Regions from separate parts of the Bacillus vallismortis genome, predicted to be linked through region 2. Evidence: riboswitches for the same ligand, from Rfam matches in the RefSeq annotation. Region 2 holds a riboswitch; the other holds the start of a gene.
What was found. Region 2 has a riboswitch for S-adenosylmethionine ahead of BV11031_RS10170 (phosphoadenylyl-sulfate reductase). Riboswitches for the same ligand answer to the same signal wherever they lie in the genome.

Region 1 (15,550 bases), 390 kb from region 2:
TCATGATGTCTGTTTCTTTCGTCAGCTTCTGGACGAAAGCCGGCTGCTCACTGAGATATGAAAGCTCACGAAACAGCTGCTTTGTCATATTTTGATCCTCGTGTTTGACAGCGAGCATAAAAACAAGCGATACTTTCTCATTTCCCCAATCAAGCGGTTCTTTTAATGTGGCAATCGCGATGGCTGATTGTTTGATATATTTAACGTTTGCATGAGGAATGGCTATGCCTGCCCCGATATTTGTCGCCGCCATTTTCTCCCTCATCACCGCATGAACCGCATACTCTTTTTCAACATAGCCTTTCTCAAACAAAGCAATCGACAGCTGTTCAATTAACTTGTAGCGGTGCTCTGCTTCTTGCTGCAAAAATACCAAAAAAGGCGTTGTATTGTTCAGCATTTGAAATGTTTTGTTTTCGCGTTGCGATTTTTCAAGCTGATCGACAAATACGTTCAATTCTTTCTCATCGCCAGGCTCTAAAAGCGGTGATACAACAATGTGAGGAATCGTTATATATTCCAAAGCAACGGTGGAGATGACAAGATCAATATCCTCATGCTTTTTTATAAAGTCCGCTAAATCCGATTTTGCGATACAAGCCATGACAGCGATTTGATGACATTTCCGTTCAATTTTCGTCCGCAGCAATTGTGACATCCCAATGCCCATGTGGCAGACGATGATCGCCTTTTTACGCGTCTCGCTGCTGTGATGCATTCGTTCGATCGCTGCCTGAAAATGCAGTGTCAAATATGCCGCCTCTTCCTCGGGAATATGAAGATCAAACGTTTGATTGATGTCTTCCAAAACGTCAATGATCAGGTGAAACAAATAAGGATACATCTTTTTGATGTCATAAAGCATAGGATTTGATACAGAAAGATCGTAGCTCAGCCGTTGTAACACAGTATTCAAATGAATGCTCAATCCGTTAATCAAATCCTGATCTTTGTGAAAATCCAGCATTTTCAGCTCTGAAACACGATGGATTAAATGCCTTACCACCTTAGGAAGCACAGCGTTTTCAAGGGTCTCTTCTTGCTGCTGTAAGTGATAACGAACTTTCCCGCCCAATATATGTAATGTTAAATACACGGCTTCTTCTTCAGGAAAACGGATGGCAAAAACCGGCTCAAGCCGTTGCAAACAAGCAAATGTCCATTGATATTCTTTCTTCCTTTTTACGGCCGCCATTTCTTTTGGGGACAACGAGATCGGCTGTTTCATTTTGATCCGGCGAACCATGAACAAAGTATGCAGCAGCAAATTCTCAAATGTTTCATCTGTAAAATAGAGAGAATGCTTTTTTTGTAATGCTTTGATTTCTTTCGTCACAAAGTCGACTTCATAACTTAAAAACTGGCTTTTCATAAATTGGCTTGCAAACTCGGTGCTTTCAATCAAATCAGATATTCTTGCCAGTGCTTTTCTTTTATTTTTTTCGTTCCCTTCAACTTTTAATCCAAGCCGCTGCCTCGAAACCAGTGTGAGATCAAATCGCTTCAGCCACTCCTCTACCGCACATAGATCCTTTTTAATAGAAGATCGATTGACAAAATGCTGAGCGGCCATTTCTTTTGCGGAAACAGGCTTTACATTCATTAATAAGTCATAAGCCATTTGCAGCATTCTTTCTTCATCTGTCCGCCGCCTAGAATGGACATGTACTGTATGTAATTGTTGGCTTAACCAAGCCCTTTCCTGTTCCTCTATATGTAAAAAGACGCCTAACCCTGGTTTCCGAATGAGCTGGGCCTGAGAATGTTCATTGAGATAATCCTCGATCGCTTTCAAGTCATTCCTGATCGTTTTCTCAGAACACTGTACCCTGTCTGCGAAATCTTGCACAACTAAATAGTCATCAGGTTCAGATAACAACAGATACAAAATCTCTTTTTGTCTTGTATTCATGTATTTCATCTGTTTTCTATCCTTCCTGTCAGTATCCGCTTGAATAAATGATAGTATAAGTACACTATAAATGTAACCGTTTACATTATAACGTGAAATCATAGAGTCAAAAGTTTTGTTTTTTACCGAAGCTTCCGGAAAAAAGGGTTTTTATGTTATTAGAGTTATTCTATAATCCGATATGTGATCAGCAATTTTTACGAATTTTAGAGATCTATTCGAATAGTGAGGGGTAAAGCATTATTTTATGTTATGAAAATTTTAAAAGGTTTAGATGAAATTTCTGGTGAGTATCTAGATCGCTATCCAGGAAATAAGTTTATGAATATAAAAATACATAAGAAATTAAGGTTACTTTTGATATTTCCTGAAATTTTAACTCAATTGTGATTTTAAAGTCCATATATCCAATTCACATCAGAAACAATATCCTCAGAGCCGCCCCCTCTTAATCGTTAACAAATAATTAACAATTATTTACAAGGATGTTTTTTCGAAAAATCGAATTCTTTTGATGTAACAAAAAAAACTAAAGGAGTGTTTAAAATGAAATTGAAAAAAGTTTTAACTGGTACTGCATTGTCCCTTGGTTTACTCGTTTCTGCAGCTCCCGCTTTTGCTGCAAGCCCTACTGTAGATGGTGCGAGCCAGGAAAAAGTAACTCCCCAGGCTGAGCTGAAAACTATCTATCTCACAGCCAATACACGTGGAGAACTTCTAAATGTAACAGTATTTACTGGTGTTAAATACTATTTAAAAGATGCCTGGCAGAATAGTGATGGTACATGGACAGGTAAATATCAAGGATGGTATTAAAAAATATGAGAGATAAGAGATTTTTCTCTTATCTCTTTCTTGAGACCAACTCGCTCTCTATAAAAATCTTATCTTTGTGAATAAAATAATAATCGTTGGCAGAGTTGGGCAACAATCCGATCCGCCAACAATTTTCCTATAAAGTACAGTGGTTGTTTCAAAGTCTATGACTGTCTCTTTTGAAGGTGCCTTTTTAATCATTCACATTGCATTTCATTAACCATTCGACTTCAGTTAATTCTTGTTTTTGAACATCTTTTGGGTGTTTTTTCGTGAAATGGGCTTTAACAGCTTCTTCGTTTTCCCAAATCTCCCAAAGCATTATTTTTCGTTCTTATGATTCTAGCGGATAAGCATGAAATGTAATACACACTGCTTCTTTCTTCGTTTCTTCCTCAAGTTTTTTAAATTCCTTCATTATCTCATTAAGGTCTTTATCACTGATGCTTTTTAAGCATGCGGTTATGTAATGCATCGAAATCCCCCTCCTCTTCACACCATTTTATGGCTTTTCATTATAATATTTTCTTGAAAATAGTCATTTATAAATCATTAAACGACATTGGGAAGCCTTTTTAAACAAACTTTCTATAAATTCTAAAGCAAGCTATCGGGTCCGTATCAGACGATTTGATCCTTATTTATGCTTATTCTGACCTTTTTTAGTCCGAATAGAAAGATTTTTCAAAAAATAATTCTATAAGAGGGTGTCTTTGGTGGTATAATATTAAATAAATGTAAATAAAAGGAGGTATCCAATTGTCTGTTTCGGATTTAATCCCATATCATTACGTAACTACAGATATTAATCATTGGTATGTTGTAATAAAGCAGGGACGAGTTGAGAAAGCAAAAGAAATGAAACAAAAAGTTGAAAAAGAATTTGATATGATGGAGAAAAATGAAAAGGTAGCAGTCTATCTTCAGCTATTAAAGCTACGCCACGAAATAATGCTGTCGTATCTCGAGCCTGACTCTGTTAAAAATATAGATTGTGTTTATTCTGATCTCAAAAAGACACGGGAAAGTATGGCTCCTGAATCTCTTACGAATACAATTGAGTTCTATTATCACTTTTTCACCGGTATGTATCATTTCAGAACAAGAGATTTAGTTATTGCTTTAACATATTATCGAGAAGCTGAAAAATATCTTGATTTATTAGACGAAAACGCAAATACAGATAAGGCAGAGTTCTATTTCAAAGTTTCAGAGGTCTATTACTATATGAAAGAGACTCATTTCTCCATGAATTATGCTCAGCGTGCATACTCTATATTTAAAGGGCAAAAAGATGCTCAGGATAACCTAACATATGGCAAAGAAATGATCCAATGTCAGTTTGTTATTTTTGGAAACTGGCTAGATAAAATGTGTTATGAGGATGCTTTAAAAACAGCTCAAAAGGCTTTAGATGATGCTTTAAAAATAGGAGAGCAACATTTAATTGGTTCCGCTCATTTTAATGTCGGTTTATGTTATAATAACCTTGAAGAACTTGACAATGCTGACAAACATTTTCAAATCGCCTATGGAATTCATAGGGATCGCAAACACATATATGAGTCTAAAGCGATTTTTAATCTAGCATATGTCAAAGCAAAGAAGAATGATTTAAAGGCTGCTTTAGAATTGTACCAGGAAGGTCAGAAGGTTGCTTCCAGACACAACAATCAGGAAGTAACAGAGAAATTAAAACTGGTTAAAGGTCTTTATTTATCATTCGACTTACAAACACTTAGAGAAGTGTTCAAGTTCTTCAAAGATAAAAACCTTTATGGTGATATGGAAGAATACGCTGTTGCTGATTTTTTGACCAACAAAGAAGATAGACATGATGCGGTCGATTTTTATCAAATGGCAATTGAAGCACGCAAACAAATTCAAAGGGGGAAGCATTTAAATGAAAAAATGTAAAATTGCAATTTGTTTAGCGCTCTTGCTTGGCGTTGTTGGAGTATCTAGCGCTTCATACGCTCTTTCTGAGCAGTCCACTTATAAGGTCGCAGATAGAGCAGCAACTTAATATGATATTAAGAAACAACCCCATTTTGGACTTTACAAATGGGGTTTTTATTTTATCTTCTCAATTCAATATTTATTCCTGTGTTTTCATTTAAATCATATACTGCATTAATAAAACCGACAACCCCTATAAAAAGTAAAAAACCCTTGCTACGCAAGGGTTTAAGCTATGATTCCGACTGGGCTCGAACCAGCGACCTCTACCCTGTCAAGGTAGCGCTCTCCCAGCTGAGCTACGGAATCACGATATGTAAGTGTTTCTGGGTATATTATTGTCTTTCTGACAAGTTCTATTATATAACCTCCTCCCCTATTCGTCAACAGCTTTTTTAGAAAAACTTTTTTTCGGACTTGCTGTTCTGTTCATCGGCTATTATAATATGTCTTAATTTTCTAATAATAGGGGTGATAGAGGATTGCATTCTTTGATTTCTTCTGATGATGTTTGGGTTTTGTGGGGATTTATTGCGGTGTGGGCAGCAGTGAGCATCGGGCTGGAGCAGCGCTTTAAGTGGGCGTCCGCTGTGTCTGGCGCTATCATTGCGCTTTTAGGTGCTATGGTGTTTACAAATATAGGAGTTCTTCCTGTTGAATCGCCTGTATATGATACTGTTTGGTCTTATGTGGTGCCGCTGGCGATTCCCCTTTTGCTGTTTCAGATCAATGTGCGGCAGATTTTCAAGGAAAGCAGGCGTTTACTGTTTATTTTTCTGATTAGCTCCGTCGGAACTGTGCTTGGGAGCGTCCTTGCTTTTTTTCTGTTCAATCAGCATATTCCTTACCTCGATAAAATCGGCGGAATGATCAGCGCTTCTTATATCGGCGGCGGGATCAATTTTGCGGCGATGGCGGCGAAATTTGAGACGCCGGGGGAATATGTGTCGGCTGCCGTTGTGGCTGATAATATTATGATGGCACTTTTGTTTTTGATCTTAATCAGCATTCCTGCAGTGAAATGGTTTCAGCGGCATTATGCTATGCCGTTTGAAGAAAAAGTGAAAGCCGATGGAAAGAGCGGAAACAGTGCAGAAAGCTATTGGAAACGGAAGGACATTTCTTTAAAGGATATCGCTTTTAATACCGGTGCTGCTTTTGCGCTTGTTGCGGCTAGTGTGAAGATTTCCGGCTATTTTAAAAGCCTTTTTTCTCATCCCCTGTTGACCGGAACGCTTGGCGATCAGTATCTAATGCTTACGTCTTTAACGGTTCTTATCATTTTTCTTTTCCCGCGTTTTTTTGAAAGGCTCAATGGATCTCAGGAGCTTGGAACCTTTTTGATTTATTTATTTTTTGTGGTGATCGGCATTCCTGCAGATTTGCGCTTAATCGTCACCAATGCGCCTCTTATTCTATTATTTGTCTTAGTTGTTGCGATCAGCAATTTAACTGTTTCCTTAGCCGTCGGAAAATTATTCCGCGTGCGGTTTGAGGAAATTCTGCTCGCTGTCAATGCTGCTGTCGGGGGGCCTACGACAGCGGCTGCGATGGCAATTGCCAAGGGATGGCGTGAGCTTGTTGCCCCCATCATGCTTGTCGGTACGCTCGGTTACTTAATCGGGAACTATGTCGGCACCTTTTTGGGAAATTGGTTTTCTTCTTTTTTATAAAAAGGATAATTGCAGTTTCCTTAGAATAATGTAAGAAGATTGGGGAGATTACTGTATGCTAAAAGGAAAAAACATCTATGTAAGACCTTTAGAGGTAAAGGATGCGGAAGAACATCTGCGGCTGCAAAGCGAAAACCGGGATTTTTTTGAACAGTTTTCCATGATACGCGCAGACGATTATTATACGGTTGAAGGGCAAAGAAAACGAATAACTGAGTATCAGCAAAGACTGGAGAAGGATGAAGAGTATCATTTTGGCATTTTCACTGCGTCAGACAATACATTAATCGGCACGGTTTCGCTCTTTCAAATCATCCGCGGGGCGCTGCAAACGGCGTTCATCGGGTATTTTTTAGACAAAGCCCATAATGGAAAGGGCCTGATGACAGAGGCCGTCAAATTGATTGTTGATTTTGCGTTTCACGAATTGAAACTGCACCGTATTGAAGCCGGTGTGATGCCCCGCAATCTCGGATCGATGCGTGTATTGGAAAAAGCGGGGTTTCATAAAGAGGGCATTGCCCGTAAAAATGTGAAAATCAACGGCGTTTGGGAGGATCACCAAGTACTCGCGATTCTGAATCCAGATGATGAACAGTAAAAGAAGCCGGGCCATCCCCGGCTTCTTTTTTAACGAACCGCCACTGGCGCAATTTCTTTCAGCGCTTGTTCGAAATCACGTTTCAAATCATCTGCGTTTTCGACACCGACACTGAGACGGAGCAGTCCGTCTGTGATGCCGCGTTTTTCACGCTCTTCCTTCGGCATTGCCGCGTGAGACATCGTTGCCGGATAGGACAAAATCGATTCCACGGCGCCAAGGCTTACAGCAAAGACCGGAAGTGATACATTCTCTACTAATTTCTTAACGGCATCTTTGCTTTCAAGCTCAAATGATAGCACGGCGCCCGCTCCCGCCGACTGGCCTTGATGAATGTCAGCGCCCGGATGATCAGCCAGACCCGGATAATACACGCGTTTCACCGCCGGATGCTCCTGGAAAAATTCCGCAAGCCGCTGCGCTGTTTGGCTTGCTTTTTCTAAGCGGACCTGCAATGTTTTTAATCCGCGCAGCACAAGCCAGCAATCTTGCACGCCAAGGACGGCGCCGAATGCGTTTTGCAGCTTATACAGCTGCTTTCCAAGCTCTTCATCCTTGACAGCAGCCAGGCCTGAGAGCACATCGCTGTGTCCGCTCAAGAACTTTGTTGCGCTGTGAAGCACAATATCCACGCCGAGATCAAGCGGCCGCTGCAGTGCCGGTGTCATGAAGGTATTGTCCAGAAAGGTCAAACAGCCGTTTTCTTTTGCGAGCTGAACCACCGCTTTTATATCAGTAATCCCAAGTGTCGGATTTGACGGTGTTTCCATATAAATGACCTTCGTGTTTGGTTTGATATTCCGCGCCACTTCATTCATGTCCGTCATGTCGACAAACGTATGCTCAATGCCAAACCGGGTCAGCACCTCTGTCACCATGCGGAAGGTTCCGCCGTATACATCTTCTGTCACAAGAACGTGATCGCCCTGTGACAGAAGTAAAAATGCTGTCGAGATCGCAGCCATGCCTGAGCTAAAAGCCAATCCTCTCGTTCCGCCTTCCAGTGCGGCAATGGTTTCTTCGAGCGCTGTTCTTGTCGGCGTGCCTGAGCGGCTGTAGTCATATGCGCCAAACTCTTCAAATGAAGATTGATGAAATGTTGATGCATGCTGGATCGGCACACTGACGGCCCCTGTTGAACCGTCTGTTTTAAATGGATTGTGCACGAGCTGGGTTTCCAGCGTCCAATTGTGATTACTCAAATGAAACAGCTCCCTCTTTGACCTGACATAACGCCTGTTTTAGGTCTTCTTTTAAATCCTCCGCATGTTCAATTCCGACCGAAAAGCGCAGCAGACGATTGCAAACCCCGTTTGCGATGCGGATGTCTTCAGGAATATCCATGTGCGTCTGTGTGGCTGGATATGTAATAAAGCTCTCCACCCCGCCGAGGCTTTCCGCAAAACAAATGGTCTTCAGCGCTTTTAAAAACGGGTTCACCCACTCTTCTTTTTGCAGACGGAAGGACAGCATGCCGCCTTTTCCGGGATGCAGCACATCCGCAATTTCTTCCTGCTCTTCTAAAAACGCCGCAAGCTCCTGCGCGTTTGCCTGATGCTGGCGCATTCTGAGGCTCAGCGTCTTCATTCCTCTCATGAGAAGCCATGAATCAAATGGAGGCAGGACAGCACCGATGGCATTTTGGTGTTGAAACATTTCTTCTCCAAGCTGTTCATCTTTCACAACGACAAGCCCTGCAAGCAGGTCGTTATGCCCGCCTAAATACTTGGTTGCACTGTGTATCACAATGTCGGCTCCCAGCTCAAGCGGCTGCTGCAAGACCGGTGTGTAAAATGTATTATCAACGATCAGCAGAATACCGTGCTCTTTTGTGATCTGGGCGATCTTTTCAATGTCCGCCTCCTGCATGAGCGGATTTGTCGGCGTTTCCACAAACACCGCTTTTGTATTCGGCGTTATCTTGGAGCGTAAACAGTCTTCGTCGCTGAAATCATCATAATGAAAGGTCAAGCCGTATTTTTTCCATTCATTTTCAAACAAGCGGTACGTGCCGCCATATAGGTCGGATGAAACGATCAGTTCGTCTCCGCTTTTAAATAGCGCCATAATTGTTTGGATGGCCGCCATTCCCGAACTGAAGGCAAGCCCTCTCGCTCCGTTCTCTAAGCTGGCGATCGCGTCCTCCACAAGCTGGCGTGTCGGATTTTTTGTGCGGACATAATCAAATCCGGTTGATTCACCGATCCCTCTGTGGCGGTATGCTGTTGATAAATAAATAGGAGGACTCACTGTCCCCGTTACTTCGTCGCTTCGGTTCCCGATTTGGGCTAATTTCGTTTCAACATGCTGTGACATATAGCTGCACCTTCCCTTTTCAAAATAAAAAACCCCTTCTTCATAAGAAGAAGGGGTTTAAACGCTTCCTCTTATCTTCCAAGCATAAAACGCTTGCTGGATTTAGCACCTTGGCGCTTTGCACATATGCAAAACAGGCCGGTTGCTGAGGTTTCTAAGGGCCAGTCCCTCCACCTCTCACGATAAGAAATATCGATTTCAATTTTCTGATTGTTTTATATTAACTTAATTCGCAGTTTATTTCAATACTTTTTTCTTCGAGTTCCGAACGGTTTAAAGAGAGAAATTTCTAATAATTCATGGTACAATAATGGAAAACGCAAGAAAGTCTAGTTGTCCTGGAGGAATGTATTATGGCACCGAAAAACGGCACAGTGCAAGAAAAGAAATTCTTTTCGAAAGAGCTTAACGAGGAAATGACATTGCTCGTTTATCTGCCGTCCAACTACTCCCCTCTTTATAAATACCATGTTATTATCGCGCAGGACGGCCACGATTATTTCAGGCTGGGGAGAATTGGCAGGCAGGTCGAGGAATTGCTGTCCAAACGTGAAATTGACCGGAGTATTATTATCGGTGTTCCTTATAAGGATGTTGATGAACGCAGAAAAACCTATCATCCGGAGGGCTCCAAATTTTCGGCGTATAAACGGTTCATCGCCCATGAGCTCGTACCGTTTGCGGATGATGAGTATCCTACTTATCATGTCGGCTACGGACGCACGCTAATCGGCGATTCGCTCGGAGCAACCATATCGCTCATGACAGCACTCGATTATCCGAATATGTTCGGAAACATCATTATGCAGTCTCCCTATGTTGACAAGCATGTATTGGAGGCCGTGAAGCAATCGGACAATATTGAACACCTCTCTATTTATCACCAAATCGGCACGAAAGAAACTGACGTCCACACGACTGACGGGAACATTCTGGACTTTACAGAACCGAACCGTGAGCTGAAACAGCTGCTGGAGAAGAAGCTTTCAGATTATGAGTATGAGCCATTTGAAGGAGACCACAAATGGACATACTGGCAGCCGCTTATCACGCCGGCGCTGAAAAAAATGCTTTAATACTCAATCATACTTTATTTCCAGGAGGGACATAATATGAAATACGGAATCGTTTTATTTCCATCAAAAAACTCCAAGACCTTGCGAACTCTTACAGAAAGCGCTATGATCCGAGCTATTCCTTGATCCCGCCCCATATGACGCTGAGATCATCGTTTGAATTGGCGGAGGAGAAAGCCGATCAGCTAGTATCACATCTGAGAGCCATCGCAAGGGAGTCCCATCCGGTCGTTCTCAAATTGACAAAATACAGCTCATTTGCGCCTGTCAATAATGTCATTTACATCAAAGCAGAACCGACGGAAGAATTAAAAACACTCAATGAAAAACTATACACCGGTGTGCTGGCTGGTGAACAGGAATACGCTTTTGTCCCGCATGTGACGGTCGGCCAAAATCTTTCCGACGATGAGCATTCGGATGTTCTGGGACAATTAAAAATGCAGGAAGTGTCGCATGAAGAAATCATTGATCGTTTTCACTTACTTTACCAGCTTGAAAACGGATCATGGACCGTATATGAAACCTTTTTGCTAGGCAAAGGAGAATAATATTTGGAAGCAGTTATCGCAAAAAATGAACAACAAATGAAAGACGCATTTTATGTAAGAGAAGAAGTCTTTGTCAAAGAACAAAACGTGCCTGCTGAAGAAGAAATTGACGAACTTGAAAATGAGTCTGAGCATATCGTCGTATATGACGGCGAAAAGCCTGTCGGTGCCGGAAGATGGCGTATGAAGGACGGCTACGGCAAGTTAGAGCGGATTTGCGTATTGAAAAGCCACCGCTCCTCCGGTGTCGGCGGCATCATTATGAAAGCGCTCGAAAAAGCGGCCGCGGACGGCGGTGCTTCGGGCTTCATGTTAAACGCGCAAACGCATGCTGTTCCGTTTTACAAAAAACACGGGTATCGTGTGATTTCTGAAAAAGAATTCCTCGATGCCGGCATTCCCCACGTACAAATGATGAAAGACTAAACAGCATCCGGGTCTATTGAGATCCGGATTTTTTCAAGCACATAAAAAACCGTTCTCTGGATGGGACTGACCCCCGTTTTTAAGACAGGGATCAAAACACCTTTTAAACAGCCAATTGCCGATAATTTATCGGTGATTGGTTGTTTAGTTTCGTTTGAATACGGAAATTGTTATAATAATGAATGTATTCTATGACAGTGCGTTCTACGATGGCGGTCGTGGTTCGATCAATGCTGTTAAGATAGAACGTTTCAGACTTTAGTGAGGAATGAAACGATTCGATGGAGGCATTATCAGCGGGCGTCCCTTTACGGGACATGCTCATGGTAATGCCTTTTGTTTTAACAGCTTTCTGATACTCGTAAGATGTATACACAGATCCTTGGTCACTATGTAACACGCAGTTCTCAGGCAGTGTTGGCAGTTGATCAAGTGTGTGTAAGACAAAGTCTGTGTCCTGCTTATCTCCAATCGTAAAAGCAATCACTTCTCCATTGTATACATCCAATATACTGGAAAGGTACAATTGCTTCTGTCCATAAGGCAAATACGTGATGTCCGTTACTAGTTTTTCAAGAGGATGATCAGACTGAAAGTTCCGATCTAATATATTATCGACCACGGCATATGGCTGCCCATTCTTCTTGCGCTTTTTCACCTTAACCCGGCACTGCCACTGATTTTTCTGCATAATACGCTGAACCGTTTTATGGTTAATACACATTCCCTTTTTTAATATGGCTGTGATTTTTCGATATCCATATCGATACTTGTGCTCTCGGCACAACGTGCCGATTTGTTTTTCCAAATGGCGTTTGGGATGATCCTTCATCAGATTCTTCTTCCAACGATAATAAGACGCCCGAGAGATACCTAAATGAATACAGATATCCTGCACGGTCATTGTGCTGTGCAATATTTCTACAAGTTCGACTGACGTTTTGCTATCAACTTCCTTTCCAATTCGTTGTACTTTTTTAAAACTTCATTCTGTTGTCTCAGGTAACGATTCTCTGCCTGCAGTTTCTCTAATTCGGAAGAATACTCCGGACCTTTTCCATAAGTGTATTGCTTACCAACAGGCTGTTCAAATCGATGTGTATCACCAGCCTTATACCATCTGACCCATGTCTTAATCTGCGTATTATTTTTGATATTCAACTCCTGCATGATCTCTTTCATAGGTACGCCTGCCAATCTCATTTCTACAGCCTTCTGTTTCACTTCAAGCGGATAACTCACTCTTGTCCCCATAGAAAATACACCTCCAAGTCTAATTTCGGATAACAATCATCCGTTTTCAAACTTGAAGGTGTTTTTATTTGTCTCATCTTATGGGGTCAGTCCCGGATGCGAACGGTTTTTTATACATATCGATTAATATATGTGCCCATCCCTTTTTCTCGCAACATCTTATAAAGAGAGCGCTTACGTTTCATCTCGTTCACTTTTCTTTCAGCGGCCGTTTGATTCTCCTGCTGTTTCTCCAGTTCCTTGTATACCCGCTGAAATGGAACATAGTTGATTTTTTCGGTTCCGGCGTAATCCTGCTTATGACCGATCGTTCGATTTGCATATTGAGCGTATTGCTGGTTTTGAATGTGACCTGCATATATCATACGATACCCACCCTTCTGCTATCTCTTTTCCCTTAAACATACTTTTTGAAACACGTTTCTTTTGTTATGATAGTCTTTGTCTGTATTGAACACCTTTTTTTGATTGGGAGGACCCCTTTTTGAAATGCGCCCGACTGAATGATCGAACGATACATTTATATACATATTCGAGAGAACACTATCAATTCCTCTTTGAAGAAGGAATAAAAGGACATTTAGTTTGTTCTCATTGCGGAAAACCCGTTTTGTTAAGACTCAACATCGCTGATCCTCCGGAGTTTATCCACCGCCAGCCAGGCCACTTTCCGGCATGTGAAGAGGCCTGCGGAACGAAACCCGCTCAAGAGGAGAAAAAAGAAGAGTATCAGGAATCCGGTGTCTTTCGTTTGCCCAAGGGAAAAGCGATTGCGGCTGACTCGTCTCCAGCTGTCGCGGAATGGCAGCGGCCGAGAAGCATTAAACCCGGAACACCATTCGTCCAAAAAACAATAGAACCTGATACGAGCCTTTTTCCGTCTGTCGGCTTGAACACGGATCAGCTGAAAGCTGTCACGGAAACAGAAGGCCCTCTGCTTGTGCTTGCAGGTGCGGGAAGCGGAAAAACACGCGTGCTGACGGCTCGTGCCGCCCACATGATTGAACATTTAGGCATAGCGCCGGAAAATATGCTGCTTGTCACCTTTACGACAAAAGCCGTCGCCGAAATGAAAGAGCGCATGGCGAAGCAGTATGGATTACAGCCGGCAAAAGTCAGAAGACTTGTCACCGGAACATTCCACAGCTTCTTTTATAAAATCTTGTATCACTATGATTCTGCCAAATGGAACGGCGAGCATTTGCTGAAAATGGAGTGGCAGCGGGAACAATATATCAAAAAAGCACTCTATGAAGAAGGCATAGATGAAAAAGAGTTCCCCGTTGATCAGGCGCTGCAGCAGATCGGCTTTTGGAAAAACACTTATGTGCCGAATGAACGCATCCCTTTACAAGATGAGTGGGAAAAACAAGTCTATCGATTATATGAACATTATGAACGCCAGAAAAAAGAAAACAACCAATTTGACTTTGATGACATGGCTTCTGCCTGCTACGAATTGTTTATCAATCAGCCGGATCTTCTGGAACAATATCAATCTCGGTTTACTTATATATTGATTGATGAGTTTCAGGACATTAACCCGGTTCAATATAAAATCATGCAGATGCTCGCCAGCCCTGAGCAAAACCTGTGCTGCGTCGGGGACGACGATCAGTCTATCTACGCGTTTCGCGGAAGCAATCCATCTTTTATTCTTGATTTTCAGAAGGATTATCCCGGAGCGAAAACGATTTATTTAACCGCAAACTACCGGTCAACACACCCAATCGTTTCCAGTGCTGATATCGTTGTGAAAAAGAACAAAAACAGATATGCCAAAATGCTTGAAGCCGCACGCGATGACGTCCAGGTCCCTATGCTGTTTTATCCTTATGACGAAGAAGAAGAGGCCACAATGGTCGTATCCGATATCAAAGAAAAAATTCAAAACGGGGCAACCCCTGAAGACTTTGCGGTTCTCTACCGCACAAACAGCGGAGGCCGCGCCATATATGAAAGGCTTCATCATTCGTCAATTCCTTATACAGCTGACCGCGGTGTCCAATCGTTTTACAGCAGACGCATTGTCCGCCAGATTCTTGCATACTTGTACGCCAGCCAAAATGAGGATGACACTGAGGCGGTTAAGCACTTGCTGCCTGCCTTGTTCTTAAAGCAATCCGCTTTGAACACACTGAAGGCGCTCTCGATTACCGAGGACTGCTCCATGATTAAAGCGCTGGCCAAGCTCCCTGATCTGAAGCCGTTCCAGCTCAATAAAATCAAGAAAATCGTGCCATTTTTTGCAAGCCTCCGCACGATGAAGCCGGTTGAGGCAATCACCTTCGCCGAAGGAAAAATGGGCTTCTCCGAGTATTTAAAAAAACGGGGGAACGAAGGCAACAAGCTAGAAAAAGGCTCCGATGACCTGCGTGACATTAAAGTCGTCGCCAAAAAATTCAAAACCATTCCTGACTTTCTCGCCCACGTAGACCATATGAGGGCCGCCGAGAAAAACAAAACGGATGATAACGGCGTTCAGCTGATGACCATTCATCGCTCAAAAGGCCTTGAATTCAAAACGGTTTATGTGTTAGGCGCGGTTGACGGCTCGATACCGCACGATTTCTCATTAGAAACAGCGAGAAAAGGCGATGAAGCGGCTCTTGAGGAAGAAAGACGACTATTATATGTAGCCATGACCCGGGCCGAACAGCATTTATATTTGTCTTGTCCCGCCAACAGACGCGGCAAAACGGCCCACCGCTCAAGATTTTTGTATCCCCTTTTACAGCAAGTAAGACAGCCCTTGCATAACTAACAGCCCGGCAGTGATCTGCCGGGTCTTTTCTGTAAAAAAAGCCCGCTGAAAAAGTCAGCCAGGCCATCCGCTTATTTGTTATCCAGCATTTTAGAAATTGTGCCAAAATCAAGCTTTTCTTTGCCGCTTGTAATCGATTGAACAATTTTATCTTCTAATTCCTTTGGCACGCGTCTGTTTGCCAGCTGTGCGACACGGCTAA
Region 2 (15,550 bases):
CCTGTAATCATGACGGTCTTGATACCCGCTTCACGACATTCTTTAATTGCCTGTCTGACTTCCGGCCGCGGCGGATCAATGATGCCCGAAAGACCGAGCAACGTCAAATCTTTTTCCGCCTGCTCCATAGACGGTGTTTCACCTGTTTTTATCGGCCTGTAAGCAATTGCTATCGTTCTGAGCGCCTGGGATGCCAAATGTCTTAACACCGACTCTGTTTCTGCTTTTCTCTCATTAGTAAAAAGCGCCGCTGAGCCGTCATAATAAATACGGGAAGAGCGTTGCATCAGCACATCCGGTGCACCTTTTGTGATGATATACCGCTTTCTGTCCTGATCTTCTACAATGACAGTCATCATTTTCCGTGCAGAGTCAAACGGAAACTCTTCAATCACCCGATAATGAGATTCAACAAACTCCTTAGAAAAACCGCCTTTTCTTGCCGCGGTGAGCAGCGCCCCCTCCGTCGGATCTCCATCAAGCACATATTCACCGTCTCTTTTCTCAATATTGGAGTTGTTACACAACGCTCCGAACAGCAAAATCTGCTGAAGCGGCATATGCTCATTGACACTGACCTCTTTTTCGTTCAGTGTAAAGCTTCCTTGCGGTTCATAGCCGGCCCCTGTCACTCTCCATGTTTTCCCCCCGGACCAGACATGTGTTACTGTCATTTTGTTTTGCGTCAATGTCCCTGTTTTGTCTGAACAAATAATAGACGCACATCCAAGTGTTTCTACAGCAGGAAGCTTTCTTACGATTGATTTTTGCTTAATCATCCGCTGCACGCCAAGTGATAACGCCGCTGTCACAATTGCCGGGAGCCCCTCCGGAATAGCAGCTACCGCTAACGATACACCCGCTAAAAACATAGTGTACAAGTCATGCCCCTGAAGAACACCGACAGCAACGACAAGCACCGTCAGCAGCAACGCAACAACAATTAAAATCTTCCCGAGTTGCTCCAGCCTTCTTTGCAGCGGTGTTGACAGTGTCCCTGCCGATTCAAGCATGTCGGCAATTTTCCCCATTGCCGTATTCATTCCTGTGCCTACAACGACCCCCACACCGCTGCCGCGTGTCACAATCGTTCCCATAAAAGCCATATTCGTAATATCGCCGAGCGAAACATCCGGTTTTTTTAATTTATCGGCATGCTTTACAACCGGGATTGATTCCCCGGTCAGGGCTGATTCTTCTATTTCAAGGCTTTTCGCTTCGACAATTCGAACGTCCGCGCCAATCCTGTCACCGCTCGTAAATTTCACAATATCACCCGGCACAAGGTCTTTAGAAGGGATCTTTATCCAGCTCCCCTCCCTAAGCGCCATGACATGCGGTGTCGAAAGCTCTTTTAGAGCCTGAAGAGATTGCTCAGCACGCCTTTCTTGAAAGAAACCGAGTATGCCATTCACAAGCACAATCGCAATAATCGCAACCGCGTCTACATATTCACCAAGAAATCCTGAGATTAACGTGGCAGCCAAAAGCACAAGCACCATAAAATCTTTGAACTGCGCGAAGAACAAGAGAAGCGCTGATGTTTTTTTCCCTTCTTGCAGCTCGTTTGGCCCATGCTTATCGAGGCGTTTTTTCACCTCTTTTTCTGTTAATCCTTGTTTCATGGACGTATTGGTTGCCTCTAGTAAATCTGTTTGTTCCATTTCATGAAACTTCATTCGCCTCGTCCACTCCCCTGCTCTCTTATAGAGATATCACTCTATAAGCATGCTTATTCTGACTCGTCCCATTTCATGCTATAATTATCGAATGCAGGAAGAATGAGAGGGTGTATTGCATATGTCGTTTGATGGCATGTTTACATACGGAATGACACACGAACTTAACGAGAAAATGTTGGGCGGACGAATTACGAAAGTCCACCAGCCATATAAGCACGAAGTGGTCCTCCACATTCGCGCGAATGGAAAAAACCAAAAACTATTATTATCGGCACACCCGAGCTATTCACGGGTGCACATCACGACGCAAGCCTATGAAAACCCAAGTGAACCGCCAATGTTCTGCATGCTGCTGAGAAAGCATATCGAAGGCGGGTTTATTGAAAAAATTGAACAGGCGGGCCTAGACCGCATTATGATTTTTCATATCAAAAGCCGGAACGAAATTGGCGACGAAACTGTCCGAAAGCTTTATGTAGAAATTATGGGACGCCACAGCAATATCATTTTGACAGACGGAGCGGAAAATATGATCATCGACGGGCTAAAGCATTTATCGCCTTCAATGAACAGCTACCGTACAGTACTGCCCGGCCAAGATTATAAACTTCCGCCGGCCCAGAACAAAATCTCGCCGCTAGAGGCGTCAGAAGACGATATGTTACGTCATCTCAATTTTCAAGAAGGACGGCTTGAAAAACAAATTGTCGAGCACTTTTCAGGTGTATCACCGCTCTTTGCCAAAGAAGCGGTTCACAGGGCGGGCCTTGCCAACAAAGTCACATTACCAAAAGCATTGCTGGAGCTTTTTGCCGAAGTAAAAGAGCACCGCTTCATTCCCAACATTACAACTGTAAACGGTAAGGAATATTTTTATCTGCTGGAGCTGACTCATCTCAAGGGCGAAGCGCGCCGTTTTGATTCATTAAGCGAGCTGCTCGACCGTTTTTATTTCGGCAAAGCTGAACGAGACCGCGTCAAACAGCAGGCACAAGATCTTGAGCGATTTGTTGTCAATGAAAGGAAGAAGAATGCCAACAAAATCAAAAAGTTGGAAAAAACGCTGGAGTATTCGGAAAACGCGAAGGAATTTCAGCTATATGGCGAGCTTTTAACCGCTAATCTCTATATGCTGAAAAAAGGTGATAAACAGGCTGAGGTCATGAACTATTACGATGAAGAAAGTCCGACAATTACAATTCCTTTAAACCCGAATAAAACACCTTCTGAAAATGCACAAGCCTACTTCACGAAGTATCAGAAAGCGAAAAATTCGGTCGCGGTTGTCGAAGAACAAATCAGGCTTGCACAGGAAGAGATCGAATACTTTGATCAGCTGATTCAGCAGCTTTCGTCCGCTTCTCCTCGAGATATTAGCGAAATCAGAGAGGAGCTTGTGGAGGGCAAATATTTGCGCCCTAAGCAGCAAAAAGGGCAGAAAAAACAAAAACCTCACAACCCGGTTATAGAGACCTATGAATCCTCATCAGGCTTGACGATATTAGTAGGGAAAAACAACCGCCAAAATGAGTATGTAACGACCAGAGCGGCAGCCAGAGAGGATATTTGGCTTCACACGAAAGATATTCCAGGCTCTCACGTTGTGATCAGAAGCAGCGAACCGGATGAGCAAACAATCATTGAAGCTGCGACAATTGCTGCTTATTTTTCAAAAGCTAAAGATTCGAGTTCAGTGCCTGTAGATTATACGAAAATCAGGCATGTCAAAAAACCGAGCGGCGCGAAGCCCGGCTTCGTCACCTATGACAGCCAGCATACCGTCTTTGTCACACCTGATGCTGATACTGTCATTAAGCTGAAAAAAAGCTGAGACGCATAAAGAAAAGCCAGAGCATTGTTTGCTCTGGCTTATTTCTTTCTTCTCAGCTGATAGAGTCTGTCAACTTCAGCGACAAAATCGCCGTCAATCAGCTTATTCACCTGTTCAGCCAGCTCCTTTGTATGCTTTGGACTGGCTCCGTTTGTAGAAACAGATACCGTGACATGCCCTCTTTTTACGATTTTTGGCATGTATACATCGCCAAGCTCAGCATCACTGACACAATTGACAAGCTGAAGAGGCGAAGCGGTTTGAGCAATTTCTTTGTTTACTGCCGCATTATCCGTGGCAGCAATGATCAAAAAAGCATCGAGATAATCTTCTTTTTTAATCGTACGGCCGATCCATCTGATGAGGTGATTGGCGGCCATCTGCTTGATTTCAGGCTCAACATCCGGACTGACAAGCGTAATATCAGCTCCCTCAGAAAGCACCGTTTTCAGCCTTCTGAGCGCGATACTGCCGCCACCCGCAATGACAACCTTTTTCTTCTCCAGGCTAATGTGCAGCGGGAGCATATGAACCTCCGGCAAAATCAAATTTCCCCTCTGGATTTTCGGAAGTCTCTTTCACACGATTTAAAAATGCGTTTTTCACATGAGGGTGGAAACCGATATATGAAGAAAGGTGGACATTCGGATTATGAGACTTTAATTCCTGAACCTCTCGTTCGATTTCATTCATCAGCATACCTGTAAAGAGCAAATAAGGTACGATAAAGGTTGTCACGCCGTCAGCTTTTTTAAGTTCTGAAAAAACCTCTTTGTAATTCGGGCCGCATGCTGTCAAAAAGCACGGGATGACTTCCTTGACAGGAATCATCTTTTGAAGAAGATTGGCAATACCGGTTACGTCTCTTTTTACAGCGGGATCTGAACTTCCCCTCCCGATGAGCACGACTCTGGCATTTTCATACGGAACACCTATGTCCTTCATTCGGTGATATACGGCCTTGACCACTTCTTCATCAATCCCGATCGGCTTTCCGTATGAAACACGGATCGAAGGATATCGGGATGCAACACGCGCAATTTCTTCCGGAATATCCTGTTTTGCATGTGCAGCTGTTAAAAGAAGCAGAGGCACCACTGCGATATGAGTGGCGCCTTGTTTCACACATGCTTCAAACCCAGTCTCAATTGTCGGCTCCTGAAGCTCTAAAAAACTGATTTCCTGTACAGGTGCAGGGACGTGCGCCTTGCATCCTTCCAAAAAGGCCGCGGCTTCTTGCTGCGCCTTTTTTACCCGGCTGCCATGGCCGACATATAAAATGGCTTGTTTCATTTTTACAACGCCTCGCTTAAATCTTGTTTTTTTAGTTCAGATTCAAACCATTCCAGCTTATAGTGATAATTTACAACATTTCCAATGACAATTAAACTCGGATTTTTAATATCTTCTTTTATCACCGTTTCTGAAAGGGTATCAACTGTACAAAAAACAGATTTTTGCTTGTCCGTTGTTCCCCAGTGAATAAAGGCTGCCGGCGTAGATCCGCACCTGCCGTTTTCAAGGAGTTTTCTTTCAATCTGCTGCACGTTTTTGATACCCATATAGATAACAAGTGTATCAATTCCTGTGGACAGCGCTTTCCACTTTTCGTCAAAATCTTCTTCTTTTTTATAATGACCCGTTACAAAAGCGACGTTAGAGCCCGCATCTCGATGAGTAACAGGAATCCCCGCGTAAGCCGCTGCCGCAATTCCTGATGTAATGCCAGGGATGATTTCAAACGGAATTCCGTTGTCAGAGAGGCATTCCGCTTCTTCTCCCCCTCTGCCGAACACAAAAGGGTCTCCGCCTTTCAATCTGACAACGATTTTCCCTTTTTGCGCATACTTCACAAGAAATCGATTAATGGTTTCCTGCTTCATCGTATGAAAATCTGGAAGCTTCCCGCAGTAGATCAGGTCTGCTTGCTCTTTGGCATATTGTAAAATTTCTTTATTTACTAATCTGTCATATAAGATGACATCAGCTTTTTCAATGGCTTTCAGTGCTTTAATTGTCAGCAGATCAGGGTCACCGGGACCCGCTCCTACAATATATACTTTCCCCATCGTATTTCCCCCGATCTATTCGAGTTCTTCCAGAAACATTCACTGTCATGTTGTTCTCGCTTGCATTCCGGCATCTGTAAAGAACACAGCAGATCATATTAGCTCAATTTTCGTTCAACAAACTCAATCAGCTGGTTTTTACAAGCTTCACGGTCATGCTGTCCTGAATCAAGAATGAGTTCCGGTGCTTCCGGCTCTTCATAAGGAGAATCAATTCCTGTGAAGAAAGGAATTTCCCCGTTTCTTGCTTTTTTGTAGAGCCCTTTCGGATCTCTTTGTTCACAAATATCGAGATCGCATTTAATGTATACCTCATTGAATTCGCCTGCTCCTACAAGCTGGCGAACCTGTTCCCTGTCCTCACGGAAAGGAGAGATAAAAGCAGTAATCACAATGGTGCCCTGCTGGACAAACAACTTCGCCACCTCTCCGATTCGGCGGATGTTTTCTTTTCGGTCTTCGTCAGAAAAACCAAGATCCTTATTTAAACCGTGCCGAATATTATCTCCGTCCAGAACAATGACTTGATAGCCCTGCTCAAACAGTTCTCTTGCAGCGGCATTGGCAATCGTTGATTTACCTGAACCGCTTAATCCTGTCAGCCAGAGAATGGAGCTTTTGTGCTTGTTTTTTTGTTGGTACTCTTCTTTTGTAATAGAGGCTTCATGCCATACGATATCGCGATTTGTCACTGCCAGTCCCCCTTAAAATACGCCTGCTTCTTCTTTTTTCTTCATTCCTCTGATCAATACTTCTACGACTTCTGCGCGGCTGAATTCAGCAGGCGGCAGCACACCGTCTCTCAACATGCCTCTCACCTTAGTGCCTGATAAAATGACGTGATGCTCTCTGCCGTGAGGGCAAGTTTTCGCTGTTCCCATATTTCCGCATTTTTTGCAGAAGAAGCTGTGCTCGAATTTTAGCGGTGTAATCCCGAGTTCTTCAGGTTTAAATGTGTCAAACAGCTCCTGCGCCTCATATGTTCCGTAATAATCGCCTACACCAGCATGGTCGCGCCCGACGATGAAATGCGTGCAGCCGTAGTTCTTTCTGACAAGCGCGTGGAAAATCGCTTCTCTCGGCCCTGCATAACGCATCGCTGCTAAGAAGACACCAAGGAACACGCGATCTTTCGGATAATAATTGTCAAGAAGCACTTGGTAGCTTTCCATCCGCACGTCAGCTGGGATGTCATCAGATTTCGTTTCACCTACCAGCGGGTTTAAAAACAAACCGTCTACTGTTTCAAGAGCGGTTTTTTGAATGTATTCATGTGCTCTGTGAACAGGATTTCTTGTTTGGAAACCGACAATTGTATTCCAGCCATTTTCTGCAAACTGGCGTCTAGTTTCTGCCGGTTCGAACGTAAATTCAGGGAACTGTTTTGAAGCTTTTTTAATCAATGTGATCGGTCCGCCCACATATGTATCGCCGCGGCTGAACAGCTTTTTAACACCCGGGTGTTTCTGATCGTCTGTTTTGTACACATTGACTGCTTCTTTTTGTTTGTCAGGCACGTACAGGTCTTCAATTTGTACCACGCCGTATGTTTCTCCTTCATACGTTAACTTTACCGTTTCACCGACTGACAGATCAGCTGCTTTTTGAGCGCTGACCGGGAGCGTGATCGGGAGAGACCAGACAACACCGGAAGAAAGTCGCATGTTTTCAACAACAGATACGTAATCTTCTTCATTAAAGAAGCCTTCGATCGGGCTGTACCCGCCGATTCCAATTAACTCTAAATCTGCAAAAGATATCAAATCAAGTTCAATTTCTTTTTGAATGCTGCTTATATCATATGATTCATCTACTCTGTTTACTAATGTTCCTCCGTGAGGTGCTAAGCTCATAATATCCACTTCCTCCTAGTTAACATATAAAAAAACTCAGATTAATAATCAGATTCCCCCGCCTTGTTCATGGACAGATCGCCTCTCTTTACGTATGGCCTTCGTCAGGCTGACGGCACCCACCGTCGCTAAGAGCACGCTTACCATGATAAAGATTGCATAATAATCCGCTTTTAAAAACAAGGATACGAGCATATAAGAAATCGATAAAGATAAAAACGGCGATACAATCCATACCTTCAGCATCGTTTGAACAACTTGTTTATGGAACACATTCGGACCGTTTTTTGCCATGCCTATTCCGATAATAGACGATGACGTGACTTGAGCCAAAGGCACCGGCATCCCAAATACAGAACTGATGATCACCAGTCCCGCTCCTGTACTGGATAAGAGAATGCCCTCTCCTTTTGAAAATCTCGTAATTTTCTTCCCGTTTGTTTCTAATACCCGCCGGCCTAATAACAGCGCGCCAAGTGCAACAAAAACCCCTCCGTACCAGGTTCCTTTCGCGACATCCAGCACACCGGCCGCAACTAACGGGCCAACGGCATTCGCCACGTTGTTCATGCCAGCAGAGAACGCTTCGAAAAATCCGGCACCTAACAACGCAATGCCAAGGATTTTTTGCTTTTTAGACGATTTCAATTCAATCTTAAAATAACGAAACAGCTTATACACGAAATATGTGAAACCGAAAGCGAACAGCGGGACAAAAATCCAAAACGACACAATGACCAGAAGGCTGTTCACAAACAATACCTTGTAAGCCACTCCCACGCCGACAACAGCGCCGACCGTTACTTCACTTGTCGACAAAGGAATGCCGAGCAGGTTAGCTGTAAAGAGTGACAGCGCAGCGGCTCCAATAATAATGCAAACAACCGTCAGTGTAATGGTCTGCTCAGGGATAATCCCAGAGCTGATGGTTTTTACAACCTCGCCCCCGCCAATGACCGCTCCAGCGAGCACACCGACTGCGCACAGAATTAAAGCGTATGTTTTCTCTTTGATGGCTCCAGAGCCGTAAGCAACTCCCATCGAAGCTGCAGCGCCGCTTGCACCAATATTCATCGCGAAAAACAAGCTAAATAAAATAGCGGCTAATTCCATTTTACAGCTCCTTATTCATGCAGTCCGCATTCTGTTTTCGCCATACCATTCCATCTTCCTGAGCGTAAATCCTCTGCAGTAAAAGCTGGAGCGGTACAAGGCGCGCAGCCAATACTTGGATATCCTTGGTCATGAAGCGGATTGTAGTCCAGCTCATTCCGGGATGTGTATCTCCAAATGTCTTTCCAAGTCCAGTGGATAAGCGGACATACTTTTACTGATTTGAATTTTTCATCTTTGTTTAAGAAATTCGTATTGGCACGACTCGGCCCTTGATCACGGCGCAGACCGGAAAGCCAGGCCGGATGTCCCGAAAGCGCCTCTCTTAAAGGAACGATCTTTCTGAGATAGCAGCATTGATTCGGTTCTCTCTCCCACAGTTTGTCGCCATATTCACCAGCTTGCTCCTCAAGCGTGAGATCTGGTTTTTTCAGGATGATATGAAGACCCGGGCAACGCTCTTTCACTCGTTCAATCGTTTCATAGGTTTCTTTAAAATGAAGTCCTGTATCAAGAAACACAATCTCTGCGTCTTTTTTCACTTTATAAATTAAATCAATCAGAACGATTCCCTCAATTCCGAAACTGCAGGCATAAACAAGCTGATTGCCGTAATGGCCGTATGCCCACTTTAAAACTGACAGCGCTCCTTTATAAGGATCGTCTTCCGGAAATGTAATCGTTGGCTCTTCCCAATTATCGTACGTTAACATTTCTTCTTTCCTCCTTTCGGAGACAAACAGTCGCTTTCTGCTGATTGCCTTTTTCCAATTGTAATGTCATGCGCGGCTGCGGTGATTGCCGCCATCCCTTCTTCCTCTTAAAATAAAAAACTTTCGATCCGGCGGAAAGAAAGACAAGAACAGCATGCAGCCCTTATCTTTCAAAATGGATTTCATTTTGCTGGAAGTAGCACCTTACAAACTGTGCAGGTTGCCGGGCTTCATAGGTCCAGTCCCTCAGCCGCTCTTGATAAGTTTTTAGATTTGTAGTAAATTTTAGCACAATTCTAACATAAGTCAACCCGACTTTTTTTATAGGATTAATAAAAAAACAGACCTCGGGGCCTGTTTTCAACTGCATCAAGGCTTTGAGGCCTCTGTGCATCTGCGAAATTTATTTGTTATTTTTTAAACCAATCTTTTGACTCGGGATTTCGTTTCCACGTTTTCAGCTTTTCTAAATCCCCTGAATGAATATTTCCGTTTTCAAGCGCGACCTGTGTGAGCGCATCATAATCAGTTAAAGAGTAGTATGGCAGTTCTGCCTTCTCAAACGCTTCCTGCGCTTGAGAAAGCCCGTACGTAAAGATTGAGACGACACCAAGCACTTCACAGCCAGCCGCTTGTAAAGCTGCCGCAGCTTCAAGCACGCTGCCTCCTGTAGAGATTAAGTCTTCAATGACGACCGTTTTTTGCCCCTTTTGCACGGCTCCCTCAATCTGATTGCCTTTTCCGTGCGCTTTCGGCTTGCTTCTCACATAACACATCGGAAGGTTCAAACGGTCAGCCGCCAGAGCAGCATGAGGAATACCGGCTGTCGCTGTACCCGCAATCATTTCAGCTTCAGGAAAATGCTCTTCGACAAGCTTGTGGATGCCTGAGGCCACATCATTTCTGACTTCCGGGAAAGATAGCGTAAGGCGGTTGTCACAGTAAATTGGCGATAAAATGCCGCTTGCCCATGTAAATGGCTCGTTCGGGCGTAAAAATACAGCTTGAATGTCTAATAAATGTTTTGCGATGGTTTGCTTCATGACTTGAATCCCTCCCATTCGAGTTTGACAGCTTCATAGGCTTTTACTGGGTTTTTCGCTTTTGTAATCGAGCGTCCTACTACAATTGCGGATGACCCTTTCTCTCTTGCAATTGCAGGTGTCGCTACGCGGATTTGGTCATTCGCAGCGTCTTCTGACAGCCTGATCCCTGGAGTGACAGTCAGAAATGAAGACGGCACCGCTTGGTAAATGGCTTTTGCTTCATGAACAGAGCAGACCACTCCATCCAATCCGCTTTCTTCTGTTAGTTTGCTGTAGTGGACGACCGTGTCAATCAAAGGCTTTTCGATCAGCAGTTCATCTTTCATGATTTGTTCAGATGTGCTTGTCAGCTGGGTTACCGCGATAAGGGAAGGGCGTTTTTTCCCGGATGGCGTCCCTTCTTCTAAGCCTTCCAGAGCTGCTTGCATCATTTTTTTGCCTCCGGCCGCATGAACATTGACGAGGTCTACCCCAAGAGCGGCTAAGCGCTTCATCGCTTTGTGCACAGTGGTCGGGATGTCATGAAGCTTTAAATCTAAAAACAGCTCGCACTCTCTTTCTTTTAGTTGTTTAACAATCGACGGCCCTTCTTGATAAAAAAGCTCCATTCCAACCTTTACAAATAACGGTTTTTGCTGAAAAGGCGCTAAGAACGCAAGTGTTTCTTCAGCTGATGCAAAATCAAGCGCGATGATGGGCAGGTCGTTTTTCATGGTTCCAGCTCCTTCCGATACATTCTTCAATTGATTCATAGCCGTATTGGCGCAATACAGATGGCAGCTGTTCAATCATGTCCGGGCATGCAAAAGGATTCACAAAGTTTGCCGTTCCGACAGCGACCGCGCTTGCTCCTGCGAGAAGAAACTCCAGTGCATCTTCTGCCGTCTGCACGCCTCCCATTCCGATAATCGGGATGTTGACAGCCTGGCTGACTTCATACACCATGCGAATGGCAACCGGCTTCACAGCAGGTCCGGAGAGCCCGCCTGTTTGATTCGCTAATATCGGCTTGCCTGATGTTAAATCAAGCCTCATGCCGATTAGTGTGTTAATCATCGTAAGACCGTCCGCTCCCGCCTCTTCGATCGCTGATGCAATTTCTGTGATATTTGCCACATTCGGAGAAAGCTTCACATAAACGGGCACATCTGAAACCTCTTTAACCGCTTTTGTCAAATCGGCAGCCATTTCCGGGTTCGTGCCAAAAGCGATTCCGCCTGTTTTCACATTCGGGCAGGAAATGTTCAACTCAAGTGCATGAACGTTGGGCGCTTTACCGATATTCGCCGCGACCTGTACATAATCCTCGACTTTGGAACCTGCGACATTGGCGATGATCGGCGTATCAAACTGCTCAAGCCATGGCAGCTCATTTTGCAAAACGCTTTCCAGCCCCGGGTTTTGCAGACCGATCGCATTGAGCATTCCAGCGCCAGTCTCGGCTACCCTTGGGGTCGGATTCCCGAAGCGAGGCTCCTTTGTCGTCGCTTTGATCATAATGGCTCCGAGACAAGATAAATCATAAAAACGCGCAAACTCTTTTCCAAAACCGAAGCAGCCTGATGCAGGAATGATCGGATTTTTCAAATCAAGTCCCGGCAATTTCACCTCTAGCATTACAGCGCCACCTCCTGAGCTTTAAATACAGGTCCGTCGAGACATACTTTTACGTAGGATGTCTCACTTTCGTTTGTGTGGCACACACACGCGAAGCATGCCCCAATACCGCAACCCATTCGTTCCTCCATGGACAGGTAAACTTCTTTATGGGCATAATCCTGCTTTAACGCCTTCAGCATCGGTGTCGGCCCGCAACTAAGAAGAATATCAAACTCTAAGTTTTTCTGTTTTATCACATCTGTGACAAATCCGGTCTCCCCATAGCTTCCGTCAGCTGTTGCGACATATGTGTCCCCGTATTGCCGGCACTCTTCTTCGTAAAAAATATCCTTTGCCGATTGGAATCCTAACACGTGTATGACCTTTATCCCTTTTTCGTGCAAGCGTTTCGACAGCTCTTGGAGAGGCGGCACACCTACACCGCCTCCCACCAGCAAAGCCGTCTTTCCGGGTTGGACTTCATTGACAGGAAAGCCATTTCCCAATGGTCCGAGGACATCCACAAGTTCCCCTCGTTGCTTCAGAGATAAGAGTCTTGTCCCTTCCCCATCTACTCGATAAATGATGGTGACTTCATTTTTTTCAAAGTTGACGTCGGCGATGCTGATTGGCCTTCGCAAAAGAGGCGTAACCGCTTCGCTCACTTTAAGATGGAGGAACTGCCCCGGGGTTGTAAACCCTTGGACAAGTTCCCCTTTCAGAACCATTTGATACACCCGGTCTGCAATTTGCTGGTTAGAACATACTGTCAAATACGCTTTTTTCATATTGTGACTGCCGCCTCCTGATTTGTGTTGACTGCCGGCATTTGATCAGCACGGAATGTCATGCTTTCAAGCACTCGCAATATCGCTTCTGCCGTATCTAATGACGTCAAGCAGGCAACACCGTTTTCTACTGATTCACGTCTGATTCTAAATCCGTCTCTTGCCGGCTGCTTTCCTTTTGTCAGCGTATTGATGACAAACTGCGCTTCTCCGTTTCTGATCACATCAAGCAAGTTCGGGCCGTCCTGGCCGATTTTTCCGACGACCTTCGCTGGAATGGAGGCTTCTTTCAGATAACCTGCCGTTCCTTCCGTCGCTAAAATGTTGTAGCCGATCGCATGAAACCTCTTAGCGACAGCAAGCCCTTCTTCTTTGTCCTTATCAGCCACTGTTAAAAGCACGGAACCGTAGTTAGGGATTTGAATGCCTGAAGCAATCAACGCTTTATAGAGCGCTTTTTCAAGGGTGGAATCTTTCCCCATGACCTCACCAGTTGATTTCATTTCAGGGCCTAGCGTAATGTCCACTCTTCTCAGCTTAGCGAAGGAGAAGACCGGTGCTTTTACAAACACCCCTTGCTGTTCAGGCTGAAGGCCCTCGGCGTAGCCGAACGCAGCCAGTTTTTGGCCGAGAATGACTTTTGTGGCGAGGTTCGCCATTGGGATACCCGTAATTTTACTTAAGAACGGTACGGTTCTGCTTGATCTTGGATTGACTTCAAGCACGTACACTTCGCCTTGTGATAACACGAATTGGATATTGAGCAACCCGACAATGTTCAGCCCTTTGGCTAATGCGATCGTGTATTGTTCAATTTTTTTCTGAATGTCTTCTGTGAGAGACTGAGGCGGATAAACCGCGATTGAGTCTCCGGAGTGAACGCCCGCCCGTTCAATGTGCTCCATAATTCCCGGAATGACAACTGTTTCACCGTCAGATACTGCATCCACTTCAATTTCTTTCCCGGTTAAATATCTGTCAATTAATACAGGGTGCTGCGGATTGATTTTGACTGCGTTTTTCATGTAATGAAGCAGCTCTTCCTCATGATACACAATCTCCATCGCCCGGCCGCCAAGTACATAGGAAGGGCGCACCAATACCGGATAGCCGATGTTACTCGCGATGCTGACCGCCTGCTCAACTGATGTCGCTGTTTTGCCAAGCGGCTGCGGAACACCAAGAGCTCCAAGCGCTTGTTCAAATTTATCCCGGTCTTCCGCACGGTCTAAATCTTCTAATGAAGTCCCAAGGATGTTGACTCCGCGTGCAGAAAGCTCGTCTGCCAGGTTAATGGCAGTTTGTCCGCCAAACTGTACGACAACCCCCATTGGCTGTTCGAGATCAATGATGTGCATGACATCTTCAATCGTAAGCGGTTCAAAATACAGCTTGTCTGAGATGCTGAAGTCTGTTGAAACGGTTTCCGGGTTGTTATTGACAATAATGGCTTCATAGCCTGCCTGTTTAATCGCCCACACAGAGTGAACAGTTGCGTAGTCAAACTCAACACCCTGACCGATTCGAATCGGACCGGAACCAAGCACGATCACACTTTTCTTTTCTGTAACGACAGATTCATTTTCCTCTTCGTATGTGCTGTAAAAGTATGGCGTTTCTGATTCAAATTCCGCAGCACACGTATCTACCATTTTGAATACCGGCGCAATTTCCGCTTGCTTTCTTAAGCTATAAAGCTCCGATTCTTTCATTTTCCACTCACGGCTGATGTACTGATCAGAGAATCCGAGTTCTTTTGCCTGTCTCAACACATCCTTATCGCCCGCTTTTGCCTTCAGTTCTTTTTCAAACTGTACGATTCCGAACAGCTTATGCAGGAAGAAAACATCGATTGTGGAAAATTCATGGAGATCTTCTACCGTGTAGCCTCTTCTGTACGCTTCAGCTAAGTAGAATAAGCGTTCATCACCGGCCTTTTTAATTCGTTTTTCAAGAAGCTCATCTGAAATGTCAGCAGCGTCTTTCAATTCAAGATGATACACATCCGCTTCCAGTGAACGCACAGCCTTCAGCAGTGACTCTTCGAGCGTGCGGCCGATCGCCATGACCTCTCCTGTCGCTTTCATTTGCGTGCCGAGCTTTCTGTTTGCTGATTCAAACTTATCAAACGGCCAGCGCGGAATTTTGGAGACGACATAGTCAAGAGCCGGTTCAAATGCTGCATATGTTTTTCCTGTTACCGGATTCATCATTTCATCTAACGAAAGGCCGACGGCAATTTTAGCAGCAAGCTTCGCAATCGGATATCCCGTCGCTTTTGACGCAAGAGCGGATGAACGGCTGACACGCGGGTTTACCTCAATAATATAGTATTGGAAGCTGTCTGGATCTAAAGCGAGCTGTACGTTACACCCGCCTTCAATTCCAAGCGCGCGAATGAGTTTTAATGATACATTCCGCAAGAGCTGATATTCGCGATCGCTGAGCGTTTGGCTCGGCGCGACAACAATGCTGTCGCCAGTATGGATTCCGACCGGATCAATATTTTCCATATTACAAACGACAATGGCGTGGTCTTGGCTGTCTCTCATGACTTCATATTCGATTTCTTTATAGCCGGCGATGCTTTTTTCAAGCAGACATTGGTGAACCGGGCTTAATTTTAAGCCGTTCTCAACAATTTCTTTCAGCTCAGTTTCATTCGAGCAGATGCCGCCGCCTGTTCCGCCTAATGTATATGCCGGGCGGACAATGACAGGGAATCCAATTTGGCTGACGAAGGCTTCTGCTTCTTCCAGGGAGTGGATGATCTCACTTTCAGGCACCGGTTCATTCAGCTCATTCATCAGTGTTCTAAACAAGTCGCGGTCTTCAGCCTGCTGAATCGCAGACAGC

Region 1: another riboswitch for S-adenosylmethionine. It lies ahead of metI (cystathionine gamma-synthase/O-acetylhomoserine thiolyase); the one in region 2 lies ahead of BV11031_RS10170 (phosphoadenylyl-sulfate reductase).

Annotation. Positions count from the first base shown of each region.
Region 1 covers NZ_CP026362.1:2,246,684-2,262,233, forward strand. Annotated here, with positions in the region: gene manR (mannose transport/utilization transcriptional regulator ManR) at 1-1,921, opposite strand, end outside; gene BV11031_RS12135 (hypothetical protein) at 2,459-2,728, shown strand; partial or broken gene BV11031_RS12140 (antibiotic biosynthesis monooxygenase) at 2,922-3,203, opposite strand; gene BV11031_RS12145 (response regulator aspartate phosphatase) at 3,488-4,645, shown strand; tRNA gene BV11031_RS12150 (tRNA-Val) at 4,924-4,996, opposite strand; gene BV11031_RS12155 (DUF819 family protein) at 5,170-6,360, shown strand; gene BV11031_RS12160 (GNAT family N-acetyltransferase) at 6,416-6,961, shown strand; gene metC (cystathionine beta-lyase) at 6,991-8,163, opposite strand; gene metI (cystathionine gamma-synthase/O-acetylhomoserine thiolyase) at 8,156-9,277, opposite strand; SAM riboswitch class I at 9,346-9,466, opposite strand; gene BV11031_RS12175 (esterase family protein) at 9,631-10,353, shown strand; partial or broken gene BV11031_RS12180 (YjcG family protein) at 10,390-10,904, shown strand; gene BV11031_RS12185 (GNAT family N-acetyltransferase) at 10,908-11,330, shown strand; one part of gene BV11031_RS12190 (IS3 family transposase) at 11,434-12,311, opposite strand; one part of gene BV11031_RS12190 (IS3 family transposase) at 12,311-12,584, opposite strand; gene BV11031_RS12195 (hypothetical protein) at 12,695-12,949, opposite strand; gene BV11031_RS12200 (ATP-dependent helicase) at 13,069-15,348, shown strand; gene spoVIF (sporulation-specific transcription regulator SpoVIF) at 15,420-15,550, opposite strand, start outside.
Region 2 covers NZ_CP026362.1:1,857,573-1,873,122, forward strand. Annotated here, with positions in the region: gene BV11031_RS10130 (calcium-translocating P-type ATPase, SERCA-type) at 1-1,679, opposite strand, end outside; gene rqcH (tRNA modification protein RqcH) at 1,801-3,513, shown strand; gene sirC (precorrin-2 dehydrogenase) at 3,552-4,040, opposite strand; gene sirB (sirohydrochlorin chelatase) at 4,021-4,806, opposite strand; gene cobA (uroporphyrinogen-III C-methyltransferase) at 4,809-5,582, opposite strand; gene cysC (adenylyl-sulfate kinase) at 5,681-6,274, opposite strand; gene sat (sulfate adenylyltransferase) at 6,287-7,435, opposite strand; gene cysP (sulfate permease) at 7,484-8,548, opposite strand; gene BV11031_RS10170 (phosphoadenylyl-sulfate reductase) at 8,560-9,261, opposite strand; SAM riboswitch class I at 9,422-9,527, opposite strand; gene pyrE (orotate phosphoribosyltransferase) at 9,672-10,304, opposite strand; gene pyrF (orotidine-5'-phosphate decarboxylase) at 10,301-11,020, opposite strand; gene BV11031_RS10185 (dihydroorotate dehydrogenase) at 10,989-11,924, opposite strand; gene pyrK (dihydroorotate oxidase B electron transfer subunit) at 11,924-12,694, opposite strand; gene carB (carbamoyl-phosphate synthase (glutamine-hydrolyzing) large subunit) at 12,691-15,550, opposite strand, start outside.